Regions from separate parts of the Pseudoalteromonas sp. ABE4_541 genome, predicted to be linked through region 1. Evidence: predicted binding sites of a transcription regulator. Region 1 holds the regulator's gene; each other region holds the start of a gene.
The links. The regulator sigma-54, encoded in region 1, starts transcription at its own class of promoters, with help from an activator protein. The targets are predictions, from matches to a motif close to GTTGGCACGNNNNTNGNNT.
Positions count from the first base shown of each region.

Region 2: the regulator sigma-54 is predicted to act here: its motif matches at 1,266-1,284, upstream of ACW689_RS19365 (TorF family putative porin).
Region 3: the regulator sigma-54 is predicted to act here: its motif matches at 1,284-1,302, upstream of ACW689_RS18810 (LiaF domain-containing protein).
Region 4: the regulator sigma-54 is predicted to act here: its motif matches at 1,432-1,450, upstream of ACW689_RS00955 (flagellar basal body rod protein FlgF).

Region 1 is NZ_JBSVEM010000015.1:26,646-29,822, forward strand. It holds gene ptsN (PTS IIA-like nitrogen regulatory protein PtsN) at 19-471, opposite strand; gene hpf (ribosome hibernation promoting factor) at 474-761, opposite strand; gene ACW689_RS14640 (RNA polymerase factor sigma-54) at 789-2,294, opposite strand; gene lptB (LPS export ABC transporter ATP-binding protein) at 2,350-3,075, opposite strand; gene lptA (lipopolysaccharide transport periplasmic protein LptA) at 3,078-3,177, opposite strand, start outside.
Region 2 is NZ_JBSVEM010000026.1:38,200-41,376, forward strand. It holds gene ACW689_RS19360 (aldo/keto reductase) at 1-500, shown strand, start outside; gene ACW689_RS19365 (TorF family putative porin) at 562-1,230, opposite strand; gene ACW689_RS19370 (hypothetical protein) at 1,461-2,627, opposite strand; gene ACW689_RS19375 (AsmA family protein) at 2,898-3,177, shown strand, end outside.
Region 3 is NZ_JBSVEM010000024.1:57,475-60,651, reverse strand. It holds gene ACW689_RS18820 (MFS transporter) at 1-6, shown strand, start outside; gene ACW689_RS18815 (GNAT family N-acetyltransferase) at 6-524, shown strand; gene ACW689_RS18810 (LiaF domain-containing protein) at 572-1,243, opposite strand; gene ACW689_RS18805 (glycoside hydrolase family 97 protein) at 1,448-3,177, opposite strand, start outside.
Region 4 is NZ_JBSVEM010000001.1:195,918-199,094, forward strand. It holds gene flgE (flagellar hook protein FlgE) at 1-1,354, shown strand, start outside; gene ACW689_RS00955 (flagellar basal body rod protein FlgF) at 1,488-2,252, shown strand; gene flgG (flagellar basal-body rod protein FlgG) at 2,271-3,059, shown strand; gene flgH (flagellar basal body L-ring protein FlgH) at 3,075-3,177, shown strand, end outside.

The sequences.
Region 1 (3,177 bases):
AATGCTTCTCTTAGTTACCTAGTGTGCTGAAGCAATAATCTCATAAAGTTCATCATCATTGCTAGCGTTCCTTAGCTGTTTACAAAACTCTTTATCGTTGAGCTTGTCTGCAATTTCAGCCAACGTTTTAAGATGTTGTTGGTTATCGCCTTCAGGCACAATGAGCGCGAGAAAAATATCTACGGGCCTATTATCAATCGCATCGAATGGAATACCTTGCTGGTTGACTAACAGCATTGCTGTTACTTGTTCAATACCTGCCATTCTGCCATGAGGGATTGCGATCCCTTTGCCGATCCCTGTACTGCCCAACTTTTCTCTGGTCATTAATGCGTTCAAAATATCGTGCTGATTTAGTTGAGGCAACTGCTCATGCGCCAGTTCACTGATATATTCAAGTACACGTTTTTTGCTATTAAAAAGGACCGCAGCTTTACTGCAGTCCTTGTTTATAATCGAGCTTAGTTTCATGATTAGTGTCGAGTAAGCTTCTCTTTGTGTTTGATCACTTGACGATCTAGCTTATCAATAAGCCCGTCGATCGCCGCGTACATATCCTGATGTTCTGTTGAAGCAAATAATTCTCCACCATTTACGTGCAAGGTGGCTTCGGCCTTTTGGACCAGCTTTTCAACATCTAAGATCACATGTACATTATTGATGTGATCAAAATGCCTTTCTAGCTTCGCAAACTTGTTGTTGACATAGTCTCTTAATGAATCAGTGATTTCTACATGACGACCAGTTAAATTTAGTTGCATAAGCATTTTCCTTCTTTAGTAATACGTCTAAATCAAGCTTTTACGCTGGTTAGACGGTGGAATGGCTAACGACTCCCGATATTTTGCTATGGTGCGTCGGGCCACCTTAATTCCTTGCTCTGCTAATATGTCTGCTATTTTGCTATCGCTCAGCGGCTTGGCTGTATTTTCAGCAGCTATTAACTTTTTGATAAGCGCTCGAATCGCTGTTGATGAGCACTCACCTCCGTTTTCGGTACTTACATGGCTAGAGAAGAAATACTTCAGCTCAAAAATGCCCCTAGGTGTGTGCATGTATTTTTGTGTTGTTACGCGAGAGATAGTTGATTCGTGCATTTCGACCATCTCTGCAACATCGTTTAACACCATAGGTCGCATTGCTTCAGGGCCATGCTCAAAGAATGCCTGTTGTTGTTGCACAATGCAATTGGTAACTTTCATTAAAGTTTCATTTCTGCTCTCTAAGCTTTTAATAAACCATTTAGCTTCTTGTAAATGCGAGCGGATAAACTGACTATCTGAGCTTGATTTTACAGAGCGAGACATGGAGGCATAGTGGTCATTAACGCGAATTTTTGGCATGCATTCTGGGTTGAGCTCCACCACCCAGCGACCTTTCATTTTTTTCACGGATACGTCAGGAATGACGTACTCAGACTCTTCTCGAATGATACTGGCTGCTGGTTTTGGGTTTAAGCTGTGAATGAGTGTCATGACTTCTTTTAACTCGGCTTCTTTAAGCTTTGTTTTTTTCATCAACGTTCGATAATCACGGCTAGCGAGCAAATCTATGTGCTCGTTTAGAATCATTTTTGTTTCATTCAGCCAAGGAGTTGTCTTTTGGTCAAATTGGTTGAGCTGAATACACAAACATTCTTGCAGGTTGCGCGCACCAATCCCGACAGGGTCAAATAATTGAATGCGTTTAAGTACGGCTTCAACTTCATCAAGTTCTATGGGCTCACCAGAATGACCATCATTAATGCTGTCGAGTATTTCTTCGGTGCTTAAGGTTAATGTCCCGTTATCATCAATGGCCTCAACGATAGCCACTGCGATACCATGGTCAATAGGGCTAAATGGCGTTAATTCTAACTGCCACATAAGGTATTCATGCAAGGTTTCGGTGGTTTCACCTTGATAAATTGTTTCATCTTCAGGCATTGGGCCACTGCTAGCGGCTGGTGCCGCACTCATGTATTCGTCCCAAGTGACATCCATAGCCAATTCATCACTAACGGTATCTTTACTTAATGCCGCATCAGAGTCCATTTCATAATCGCTTACCGACTCACTGTCTAGGCCATCGTTATGCCCATCATCTTGGCTGTTATCTTTACCGTTTTTTTCTTGTAACGAGGTATCGAGATCCGCGTCAGATTCTTCTACTTCCAAAAGAGGATTACTGTCCAGTGCTTCTTGGATTTCCTGCTGAAGATCTAGCGTACTTAACTGCAACAGACGTATTGCCTGCTGTAGTTGTGGTGTCATGGTAAGTTGCTGCCCCATGCGCAGCTGTAACGATTGCCTCATGTACCTTTAACAATCCTTCTAATCTCTATTATTATTGTGACCTAGAATGTTTTAACTATAGCCTGAATTGCTCACCAAGGTAGACATCTCGCACGGTTTGATCCGCCAAAACATGCTCTGGCGTGCCCGAGGCGATAAGCTCACCATGTGATACAATATAAGCTTTTTCACATACATCAAGGGTTTCCCGAACATTGTGGTCGGTGATTAGTACACCAATGCCACGATTTTTTAAATGTTCGATAATTTTCTTTATATCTAACACTGAAATTGGATCAACACCAGCAAAAGGCTCATCTAATAGGATAAATTTAGGATTTGCGGCTAAAGCGCGAGCAATTTCTACTCTGCGACGCTCACCACCAGACAGAGCCATACCTAAACTATCTCTAATGTGTTGAATATTAAACTCATCTAACAACTCGTTCACTATTTGCTCGCGTGCTTCTTTATTAAGCGAGTTACGAGTTTCTAAAATAGCCATGAGATTTTGATAAACGGTTAGCTTTCTAAAAATGGATGACTCTTGAGGAAGATAGCCAATTCCAAGTCGAGCACGGTTGTGCATCGGCAGTAAGGTGATGTCGTGGTCATTGATGCATACAGAGCCATGATCGCTGGGTACTAATCCAACGATCATATAAAAGCTCGTTGTTTTTCCTGCACCATTTGGACCGAGCAGCCCAACAATGCTACCAGCTTCAACACTTAGGCTTACATTTTTAACGACCTGTCGCCCTTTATAGCTTTTTGCTAAAGCAGTTGCTGTTAACACGCTCATGCTTAATTACCTTTGCCTGTTTGCTTTGGGGCTTTTTCTGGAACCAAAATCGTGTGGACTCGCGCGTTGTCTTGCTCACCACGTTCTGCACTGATCAGCTGT
Region 2 (3,177 bases), on a different contig from region 1:
ATGTGGATGAAATGGCTGAAGCATTTAATAGTTTGAAGCAGCTGGGCGATGTATTGCACTTTGGGGTTTCTAACTTTACCCCATCTCAATTTGAGATGTTGCAATCGCGCTTGACCTTCCCGTTGATAACCAATCAAATAGAGTGTTCAGTGTATGAAATGAAGGCGTTGGACGATGGCTCCTTAGATCAATGCCAGCAACGTCGTATTCACCCAATGATTTGGTCGCCACTGGCGGGTGGCAAGCTGTTTGATAAAAAAGATGCCAAGGCCAAACGCTTACGCGCCGTGCTGGAAGAGGTTGCAAACGAAGCGTCAGCAAGTTCTATTGATCAGATTGCCTATGCTTGGCTCAATCGTATGCCAAGCCAGCCCTCCGTGGTGTTGGGAACGGGCAATATTGAACGTGTGAAAGCCGCTGTTGAATCGCAACATATCAACCTTTCGCGTGAGCAGTGGTATCGCATCTGGCAAGGTTCAACTGGACACAGTGTGCCATAACTCAAATGATAAAAGGGCCTTTCGGCCCTTGATTTGCAGCAAGTATCAAAGATCTTTTTGGTTATAAGGTAAAGTCTAGCCCGTAACTGACATAGACCTGTAAGTCATCGTCACTATCTAAATCTGTAGTTAACAAAGCGAACGTGAAACCAGACTTGCTTAAGCTAATACTGTAATCCATATAAGCATCATCTTGTGAGGTCCATTCATGTATGGTGTCGCCACTAGAGCGCCCAATGTGTAAAGCGAGCTCTGTGTCATTGAGGATGGTAAAGCTGGCATTGAGCTCCAAATACAGCATGTCTTCCTCAGTGCTGGAATCATCCTGAGCGTGAAGTAAGTGGCTGGCTTTAACGCTTAGCCACTGCCAACTCAGCTCTGCGTACAGTTCACCAAAATCGCTGTCGGCGCTGGTACCAGGGTAGGCGTAATAAATATAACCAACATCATAATCAAAATGGTCAGTGGCACCCTTAAAGCCAGTATAAAAATCTAATTCGTGGCTCGCATCATCACCAAAATCGACATTGGATACCCAAGTACCTGCGTAAAAACCGCTTTCGCTGCTGTAGTCTAAGCCGCCCGACACCGCTGCGCTATCGTCGGTTTGTGTGAGTCCTCGCCAATGGTAATTGGAACTTACAGCGACATTGCCAGTGACCTCTGCATAAGCATGAAGAGATGAAAAACTAAGACAAACGAAAGTGAGTAAAGAAAGTGTTTTTTTCATTGTATTTCCTATGAGCACTGAGTCGACTATGAATATAGCAACGGCTGAGCCAACAGTGAGCTAAAAAGGAATTCATTATTCAATGCAATGATATATATGAATTTTTTTAATGTTATCGATGGGCTGGTAGCGTGTGTGAGGAAAAGTTATGCACTGAACTGGTGCGTCTTGAATGAAATTTGCACATGTACCTATCACGACACATGTGCAAAAGGAGACAAAATGTAGGCTTAGCCGAAAATAGTGCGCATAAGTGAAATGGTTTCATCCACACTGCGGCCTTTTTCCACTTCCGCCACAATAGAATCGCGCTTAGCACGAATGTGCTCAGGAATAGACTCATCGCTGAGCGCTCTATCAACTAGAATTTCAGCCGACTCTTTACCGCGACGTACCGTTTTAGTACCGCCACTGCTGGTGGTGCGTTTAGGCTTGTTCAATAACTTTAAGTAGTTTGAGTTTTCAGCGGTATCTTTGTCGGCATAGTAAAACCAACAAGGTAAGAGCGCTTTAATTTCAACTAATTGCTGCTCAAACTCATTCGCTGGGGTGGGCATGGCAAACCAAGGCATGCTTTTTATGCTCATCACCACATCTTGCCAGTAACGCTCAAAATCACGATTGCTCAGCTTGGTCACACCCAGTGCGGAGCATAAGGCATCTAGCTTACTGTTACTAAGCGGTGTAAACACATCGGGGCGGCGCATTGCCAATAAACGAGTTGCAGGCGCGAGCGTTGGCTTTTCATCGCTGCCGTTAAAGGCCATAAAGTAAGCAACCATAAATTGTTGATAATCTTGCTCGCTCACGTCACCTTCGGCTGGAATGTGCGCTAAGGCATCATCAAATGCACCCGGTAGGTCGGCCAAGAGTTGGTGAAAGCCTTTGGCATTTTTTGTAGAGCTAAACCACTCAACGTCAAAGTTGTACACGCTTGGATCAAGTGATGCGGCATGCTTACCACTAAATGCCAAGCGATCTTCAACTATCATCTCTTTCAGTGGTGTTGCGCGCTTGTCAGCAAGATAGCTGATGAGCTTGAGTTGCTCTTCAAGGGCTAATACTTCTTTGTGCTGTTCAACAAAACCGGCTAATACAGGCCAAGGCGTAATACGCAGGGTTTTAAGTTGTAAAAAGCTAATGGCATTGCTGAGTAAATCTTGTAGCTTCTTAACCGTAGGTAGTTGGTGGTCGTCCAGTAAATCAAAGTTAATGCGGTTTTTGGCCACATCTAATAACTCATAACACCACAATAAAAAGTCTTCTGGGTGGTTCTCTACTTTCACCGCCATCAGGTTTAAACTGATCTCTGTCGCTTGTTTCAAAATGTTTTGATAAATTTGGCTTTCTTGTTCGCCTAAAGCCATTTTCGACGGGGAAATGAGCAACTTCTTCATGCCGGTTTGAGTCTCCACACACTTACTTAAAATTCATAACAAAAGTTTAGCCAATGTCAGATAAAACTGACAAGGGCCGGCGATCATACCTAAGTATTGAAAAGTTACAATCTGAACAGCCGTTATTTTGTGTGAAAATATGACAACACACTGGCTACTTGCGCCATAGCGTGTTGCTTAAAGTTTTCTTATCAATAGACATGAATTTAACGCGCAGCAACGCTACTATATGTAGCATTAGCTTTTATTATCAGTCATTAAGGAATTGATATGAAAACCGTCGTGAAGGTTTTGAGTGGATTTATTTTAGTGGTGTTGGCCTTAGTGCTTGCCGTGCCTTTTCTTATTCCCACAGAGCGCGTGATTGCTGAGCTGTCTGAGCAGGTTGAGAGTAATACGGGTCGTCAACTCAAAGTACTGGGTGCCAGTGAGTTGTCGGTTTTACCTAGTTTAAAAATAGAACTCAACGATGTGCATTTTTCAAATATGCCCACGGGTAGTCGCAAAGAGATGATAAGCATGCAGGCTTTGGAGGTGTATATTCCGTGGT
Region 3 (3,177 bases), on a different contig from region 1:
AGCTAATGCAGTTTTCAACGCCACGTTTGGCGATGCGTTTAATGGCCATGACAGATTTGCAGGCGAGTTATGCGCATCGTAGCTGCCCACAAACATCACGTTATATTGGTCAACCACTGACTCTAGAGCAAGCTCGTGTCCGTTTAGAAGAAGGCTGTAAGCCTTGGATTGGTGAAGAGCATCAGCGACTTGCGTTGGCTATTACCTTGCGTGGTGAAGGTAAGTTGATAGGGGAATTGATGTTTAAGTACGTGAATAAAGAGAGTTTGGTTGGTGAAATTGGATATCGATTACACAAAGACTACATGGGCCAAGGATTCGCGTTTGAAGCCGTGAGTGCTTTTGTTGAAACACTATTTGAAACGCAAGCAGTCATGAAAATAACAGCGTTATGTGCCACCGACAACACCGCCTCTTGGAAGTTGATGGAAAAATTAGGCATGCAGCGCGAGGGGCTGTTACGCGCTCATTTCTTACTAGAACAACAAAGAGTCGATGCATACAGCTATGGTTTATGTCGATAATAGAGTGAGCAAAAGAAAGGGGAGCAAGCTCCCCTAAATATTAAGGCTTAATAGTGTTTCCCTTCATCGAACAGGGACTTTAGACCATCGGCAAATTGCTTCATTTTTTCTTGCATGGTTTTTTTCATCGTGATCTCAATACTGCCACTGAACACATGACCCTGAATTGTTATTTTAGGACGCTGTGCCGTTGAAGAGTTACTTGAAAGCTGAGTTCGGTTGGTGCCCACATAACCCATAATATTGGTGGTATTGGTAACAACATCAATGTTCTCTGGTACGATGATTTCACCACTACCCAAAACGCATTTGACGTAAATGGTCACCTCGGGATGGGTAAAAATGGCATTCCTAAAATCTAGCTCAATGCTACCTAAGTAATTCGTCAGGTGTATTTCTTTAGGCACAATCCATTCGCCGCTGCGATGATCCGAACTTAAAATGGAGGTGATCTGTAAATTCTGAGTGTTATCCGATGAAGCGGTGAATTTAGGCTGCATACGCGCTTGTTTTTCACTGTGATAGCGGGGATCTGATTGTAGCGGTAAGTCGGCGACCAGAGTTTGTAGCTGATTTTGATCATCGATGCTGTAAGCTTTGTCGAGTCTACGCTCGAACGCATCAGCTGATAGCTCCGCGTGGCTATAGTTTAAAATCAGTTGATCGATTACTTCTTCTCTTACAGTTTCCAGTGGTCTGTCACTCAAAGGCACGGTCATTACGCTATTCCCTGTTGATTATTCTATTTGTAATAAATCATAGCAATTACTGAACCAACTATTTAGTTGTTCTAAATCAAACGCTTGTATTTCTCTTGATAAAGGAGGGTTGTAAAAGTTGCTACTTATTAGCTAAATAGAGTAAGTTTTGGTCAGCAATGCATGGGCGTGAACAGCGCCTTACGGCGCTGTTCTGTCCAGGTTTTAAAGTGCTTTAAAGCGAATAGCAGTACCACCGCTGGTGGCTAGATTAAGCGTTAAAGAGTCTTTTGCGGTTACAACACGCTTAACTATATCGAGATCGTATGGGTTATTTTTCCATTCGGCCTTTTTACCATCTTGATAAATTTGTGCCTCAAAACGTTGGTTTGGCTCTAAAAAGTCGAGTTTTACGGTGATGCTGCGAGCTTGCTCATCGCTTATTGCACCTAAGAACCAATCGTTACCAGAGTAATGTTTATGCTTTTTCTCTTTGCGTGCGAATACGACGTAGTCACCCACTTCACCTGCCAAGGCGATACTTTTTTCCCAATCAGTAGGCACGTCTTTGATGAATTGAAATGCAGCCGGTTTAGCCAAATAGTTTTCAGGTAAGTCTGCCGCCATCTGAATTGGGCTGTATAACACGACATACAGTGCAAGTTGTTTCGCTAAAGTGGTTTGTGGGCGGTTGGTTTTATCGCCTAAACCATTAAAACTCATATCAAAAATACCTGGTGTAAAGTCCATGGGTCCCGATAGCATACGCGTAAATGCAAGCATTGGCGTGTGCTCTGGTGGATTAGGGGGAGTGCCCCATGCGTTAAACTCTTGGCCGCGAGCACCTTCTCGGCTTAACCAGTTAGGATACGTGCGACGTAGTCCAGTATCTTTGATGGGCTCATGGGTATTGATGCTGATCTTGTATTTTGCAGCAAGTTTGACATTGTCTAAGTACTCGTTTGCCATAAACTGTCCATCATGCCATTCAAAGCGTGCAAAGCCTCGTTCATCAATGCGCTTGATGTTACCGCCATCCGCGACATAGCCTGTTTTGACTTGTCGCACATTGGCTTTTTCATAAAGTGCAAAAGCGTCTGCCATTTGTTTTCGATAGTTACTGACATTGCCAGAAGTTTCGTGGTGGCCAATTAAGCGAGCCCCAACTTTTTTGCCGTGTTCACTGATGGCGTTCATATCAAAATCAGGATAGGCCTCGGTGAAGCTAAATACATCGCCATTAAAGAACCAATCGCCATCCCAGCCAGTGTTCCAGCCTTCGACTAATACACCATCAAAGCCATGCTCTGCGGCAAAGCTTAAATAGGCTTTTGTTTGTTCTGTGGTCGCGCCATGTTTTTCACCGCTACCCCAAGTATTTTTGCCGATGTGCATGCCCCACCAAATGCCCAAATATTTGCCTGGTTCAACCCAAGATATATCACCGAGTTTGTTTGGTTCGTTCAGGTTTAAAATTAAATGGGAGTTAAGTAAATCGATGGCTTGGTCGCCAATTTGTATGGTGCGCCAAGGCGTTTTAAATTGACCATTGGTTTTGACACGAATGCCATCTGACCAAGGGGTTAAATCGGCCATAAACGTACCAGGGCGGCGTTGGTTTAACGTCATAGCCGCATAATCAACTAGCGCGGCTTCATGCACGCTGATGTGAACACCATCAGCATTCTTGATGGTAAAAGGAGTATGAACATGATTTGCTTGCTGAAGAGGGGTTGTATTGTAAGTATATTCATAACGATTCCAACCACGTGCAGGGATCCACCAAGCGGTGCTGTTGTGGCTGTCAGCAAAGTTAAATTCGGTTAGTTCTTTGGTGATGAAAAGCGCGTGAGGCTGGTTTACTTCATAGCGAAAGCCTAAACCATCGTTAAATACTCTAACACGTAAGGTATATGCAGCTTTGTGCGTTTTTTTATCGGAAAAAGTCACCGCAA
Region 4 (3,177 bases), on a different contig from region 1:
TTTCAATATAGCATTAACAGGTTTGGCGGCAGCTCAAAAAGACCTAGATGTAACGGCAAATAACATTGCAAACGTGAATACAACAGGTTTTAAAGAGTCACGTGCTGAGTTCGCTGACGTTTACGCGGCATCTGTTTTTAGTTCCAGTAAAACGAAAGCCGGCGATGGTACGCAAACGACGATGGTGGCGCAACAATTTCACCAAGGGTCTTTGAAGTTCACGCAAAACTCGCTAGATTTAGCGATTACGGGTGATGGCTATTTTGCAATGAGTGAAGAGTTTGGCTCACAAGATTATACCTATACCCGTGCAGGTGCTTTTAAGCTGAACAAAGACAATTTTATCGTCGATGCGCAAGGTAACTTCTTGCAAGGTTTCCCTGTAGACCCCTCTACAGGAGATACAACTTCAGTAAGTTTGAGTACTTCAACCGCGTTACAAATCCCTGATGCTTCGGGTTCACCGCGCGCTACATCAACAATTTACAACTCGTTTAATGTTGACTCTCGTGAGCAAGTACCCTCAATTCCGTTTGATCCAACACAATCGGCATCCTATAACTCATCTACTTCGACAACAGTATATGACTCGTTAGGTGAACCTCATGTCGTCCAGTTATTTTTTAGAAAATCAGCGGCAAATACGTGGGATGTTTATGGCACACTAGACAGTCAACCGTTTACTAATACAGGTGCAGCAAACACCGCACCATACGCGCCGCTAACGACTTTTGGTTTTGACGCAAGCGGTCTACCAGCGACAACAACGATACCGCCTGCTGCGACAGTTAATAATACGGGCACAACGTTTGATCCATTAACAATTACTGGTCCATCAGCGCCGCCTAATGGCTTATCAGGGTTACTGACCAACGGTGCTACGTTCCCGAATAATATCACTATGAACTGGCGTGATGAAGCAAACACCACCAACAAATTGCCGACTCAATATGCCAGCCGTTTTGAAGTCAAAGCGCTTGAACAGGATGGTGCAACGGTTGGCCGTCTATCAAGTATTGACATTGGTTCTGATGGTAAAATCATCGCGGCATATAGTAACGGTGATTCAACTTACTTGGGCCAAGTAGCGATGGTGCGTTTTTCCAATTCGCAAGGTTTATCACCAGTGGGTAATACTGCATGGAAGAAGAGTTTAACATCGGGCGAGCCAATTGCGGGTGAGCCGGGCTCAGGTACATTAGGTAGCATTAACTCTTCATCGCTTGAGCAGTCGAATGTTAACTTGACCAATGAACTTGTAGATTTGATCAGTGCTCAGCGTAATTTCCAAGCAAACTCTCGAGCGCTGGAAGTAAACTCAACATTGCAACAAAATATCCTACAGATCCGATAATTAGATATTTGCTTCCAAGGCCGCATCATGCGGCCTTTTTTATATGCCTTTCCTCACTTGAACAGCGTCATTTATTTGTTGGCACTATTATTGCTTTTATTGATTAGATGAATTTATTAGTAAGGTTAGTGTTATGGATAAAATGCTCTATGTTGCAATGTCTGGCGCAAAACAAAATTTGCGTGGCGTTGCTATTAAAGCTAATAACTTAGCCAACTCAAATACCGTCGGTTTTAAAGCCGATTTTGCCCAAGCGCGTTCAATGCAGGCATTTGGTGAAGGTTTACCGACTCGCGTGTTTGCTATGCAGGAACGTCCTGGGACTAATTTGACCTCCGGGCCAATTATGGAGACTGCGAGAGATTTAGATATTTCAGTATCTCAAGAATCTTGGATCAGTGTTATGGACGAAAGTGGCAATGAAGCGTACACCAAGGTGGGTAATTTAAACATTCGTTCGGACGGCGCTTTGATCACCAGCCATGGGCGTCAACTTATTGGCGAGGGGGGGCCGATTATATTGCCTATCCCAGTAGATAAAGTGGTATTTAGTGATGATGGCTCTATCCAAGTTCGCCCACAAGGCGCACCTGCTAACTTTATGGAAGTTGTCGACCGATTAAAAATTATTGACGCAGACAACAGCCAGCTTGAAAAAGGCAATGATGGCCTGTTTCGTCCAAAAGAAGATGCATTGGTTGATGGCCTTTGTGGGTTTTGTGAAATCTCCCCAACGGCTCGTGTTATGAGCGGTACATTAGAACGCTCTAATGTGAACCCCGTACATGAGATGGTGGATTTGATTAACCACCAGCGTCAATTTGAAATGCAAATGAAATTAATGAAGACCGCAGAAGAGATAGACGAACGTCATGTATCTTTGCTGCGTATCGTCTAACCGAGTGAGGTAATTGTTATGAACCCAGCATTGTGGATCAGTAAAACGGGCTTAGATGCGCAACAAACAGATATTGCGGTTATTTCTAACAACTTAGCAAACGCGAGTACCGTCGGGTATAAAAAGAGTCGCGCTATTTTTGAAGATTTACTTTATCAGAATATCAATCAACCAGGCGGCCGTTCGTCGCAAGACACCGAACTCCCCTCGGGCTTGATGTTAGGTGCCGGTGCGAAAGTGGTTGCCAACCAGAAAAACTTTTCTCAAGGCAATATGCTTAGTACTGAAAATACGCTGGATTGGATGATCCAAGGCCCTGGTTTTTTCGAAATTCAAATGCCCGATGGCACAACGGCTTACACTCGAAATGGTCAGTTTACGACGGATGAAACTGGTCGTGTTGTTACCTCAGGTGCCGGCTTCCCACTGCAACCGCAGATGAATGTGCCAGATGATGCCAAGTCCATTACGATTTCTCAAGATGGTGAAGTATCAGTTGCAGTTGCAGGGCAAGCAGAGAATGTCGTGATCGGTCAGTTAGTGATCAGCGACTTTATTAATCCTGCGGGCTTGGAGCCGATGGGTCAAAACTTATACACAGAAACGGCAGTAAGCGGTGCACCGGTGCAAGGTAATCCGAGCGTTGACGGTCTTGGTCTTATTGTCCAAGGTGCGCTTGAAACCTCGAACGTGAATGTGACCGAAGAGTTGGTCAATCTCATTGAAACTCAACGGGTTTACGAGATGAACTCGAAAGTAATTTCATCCGTGGATGAAATGCTTAGTTATATTAATCAGCAATTATAAGATTTAGGGGGCAGTATGCGTGATTTGAGCTTAGCCATTTTAGTAACCACTTTACTTGCAGGATGTGTGTCAACGCAAAATAGTGATGTGGTGCGCGATGATCCATACTATGCGCCCA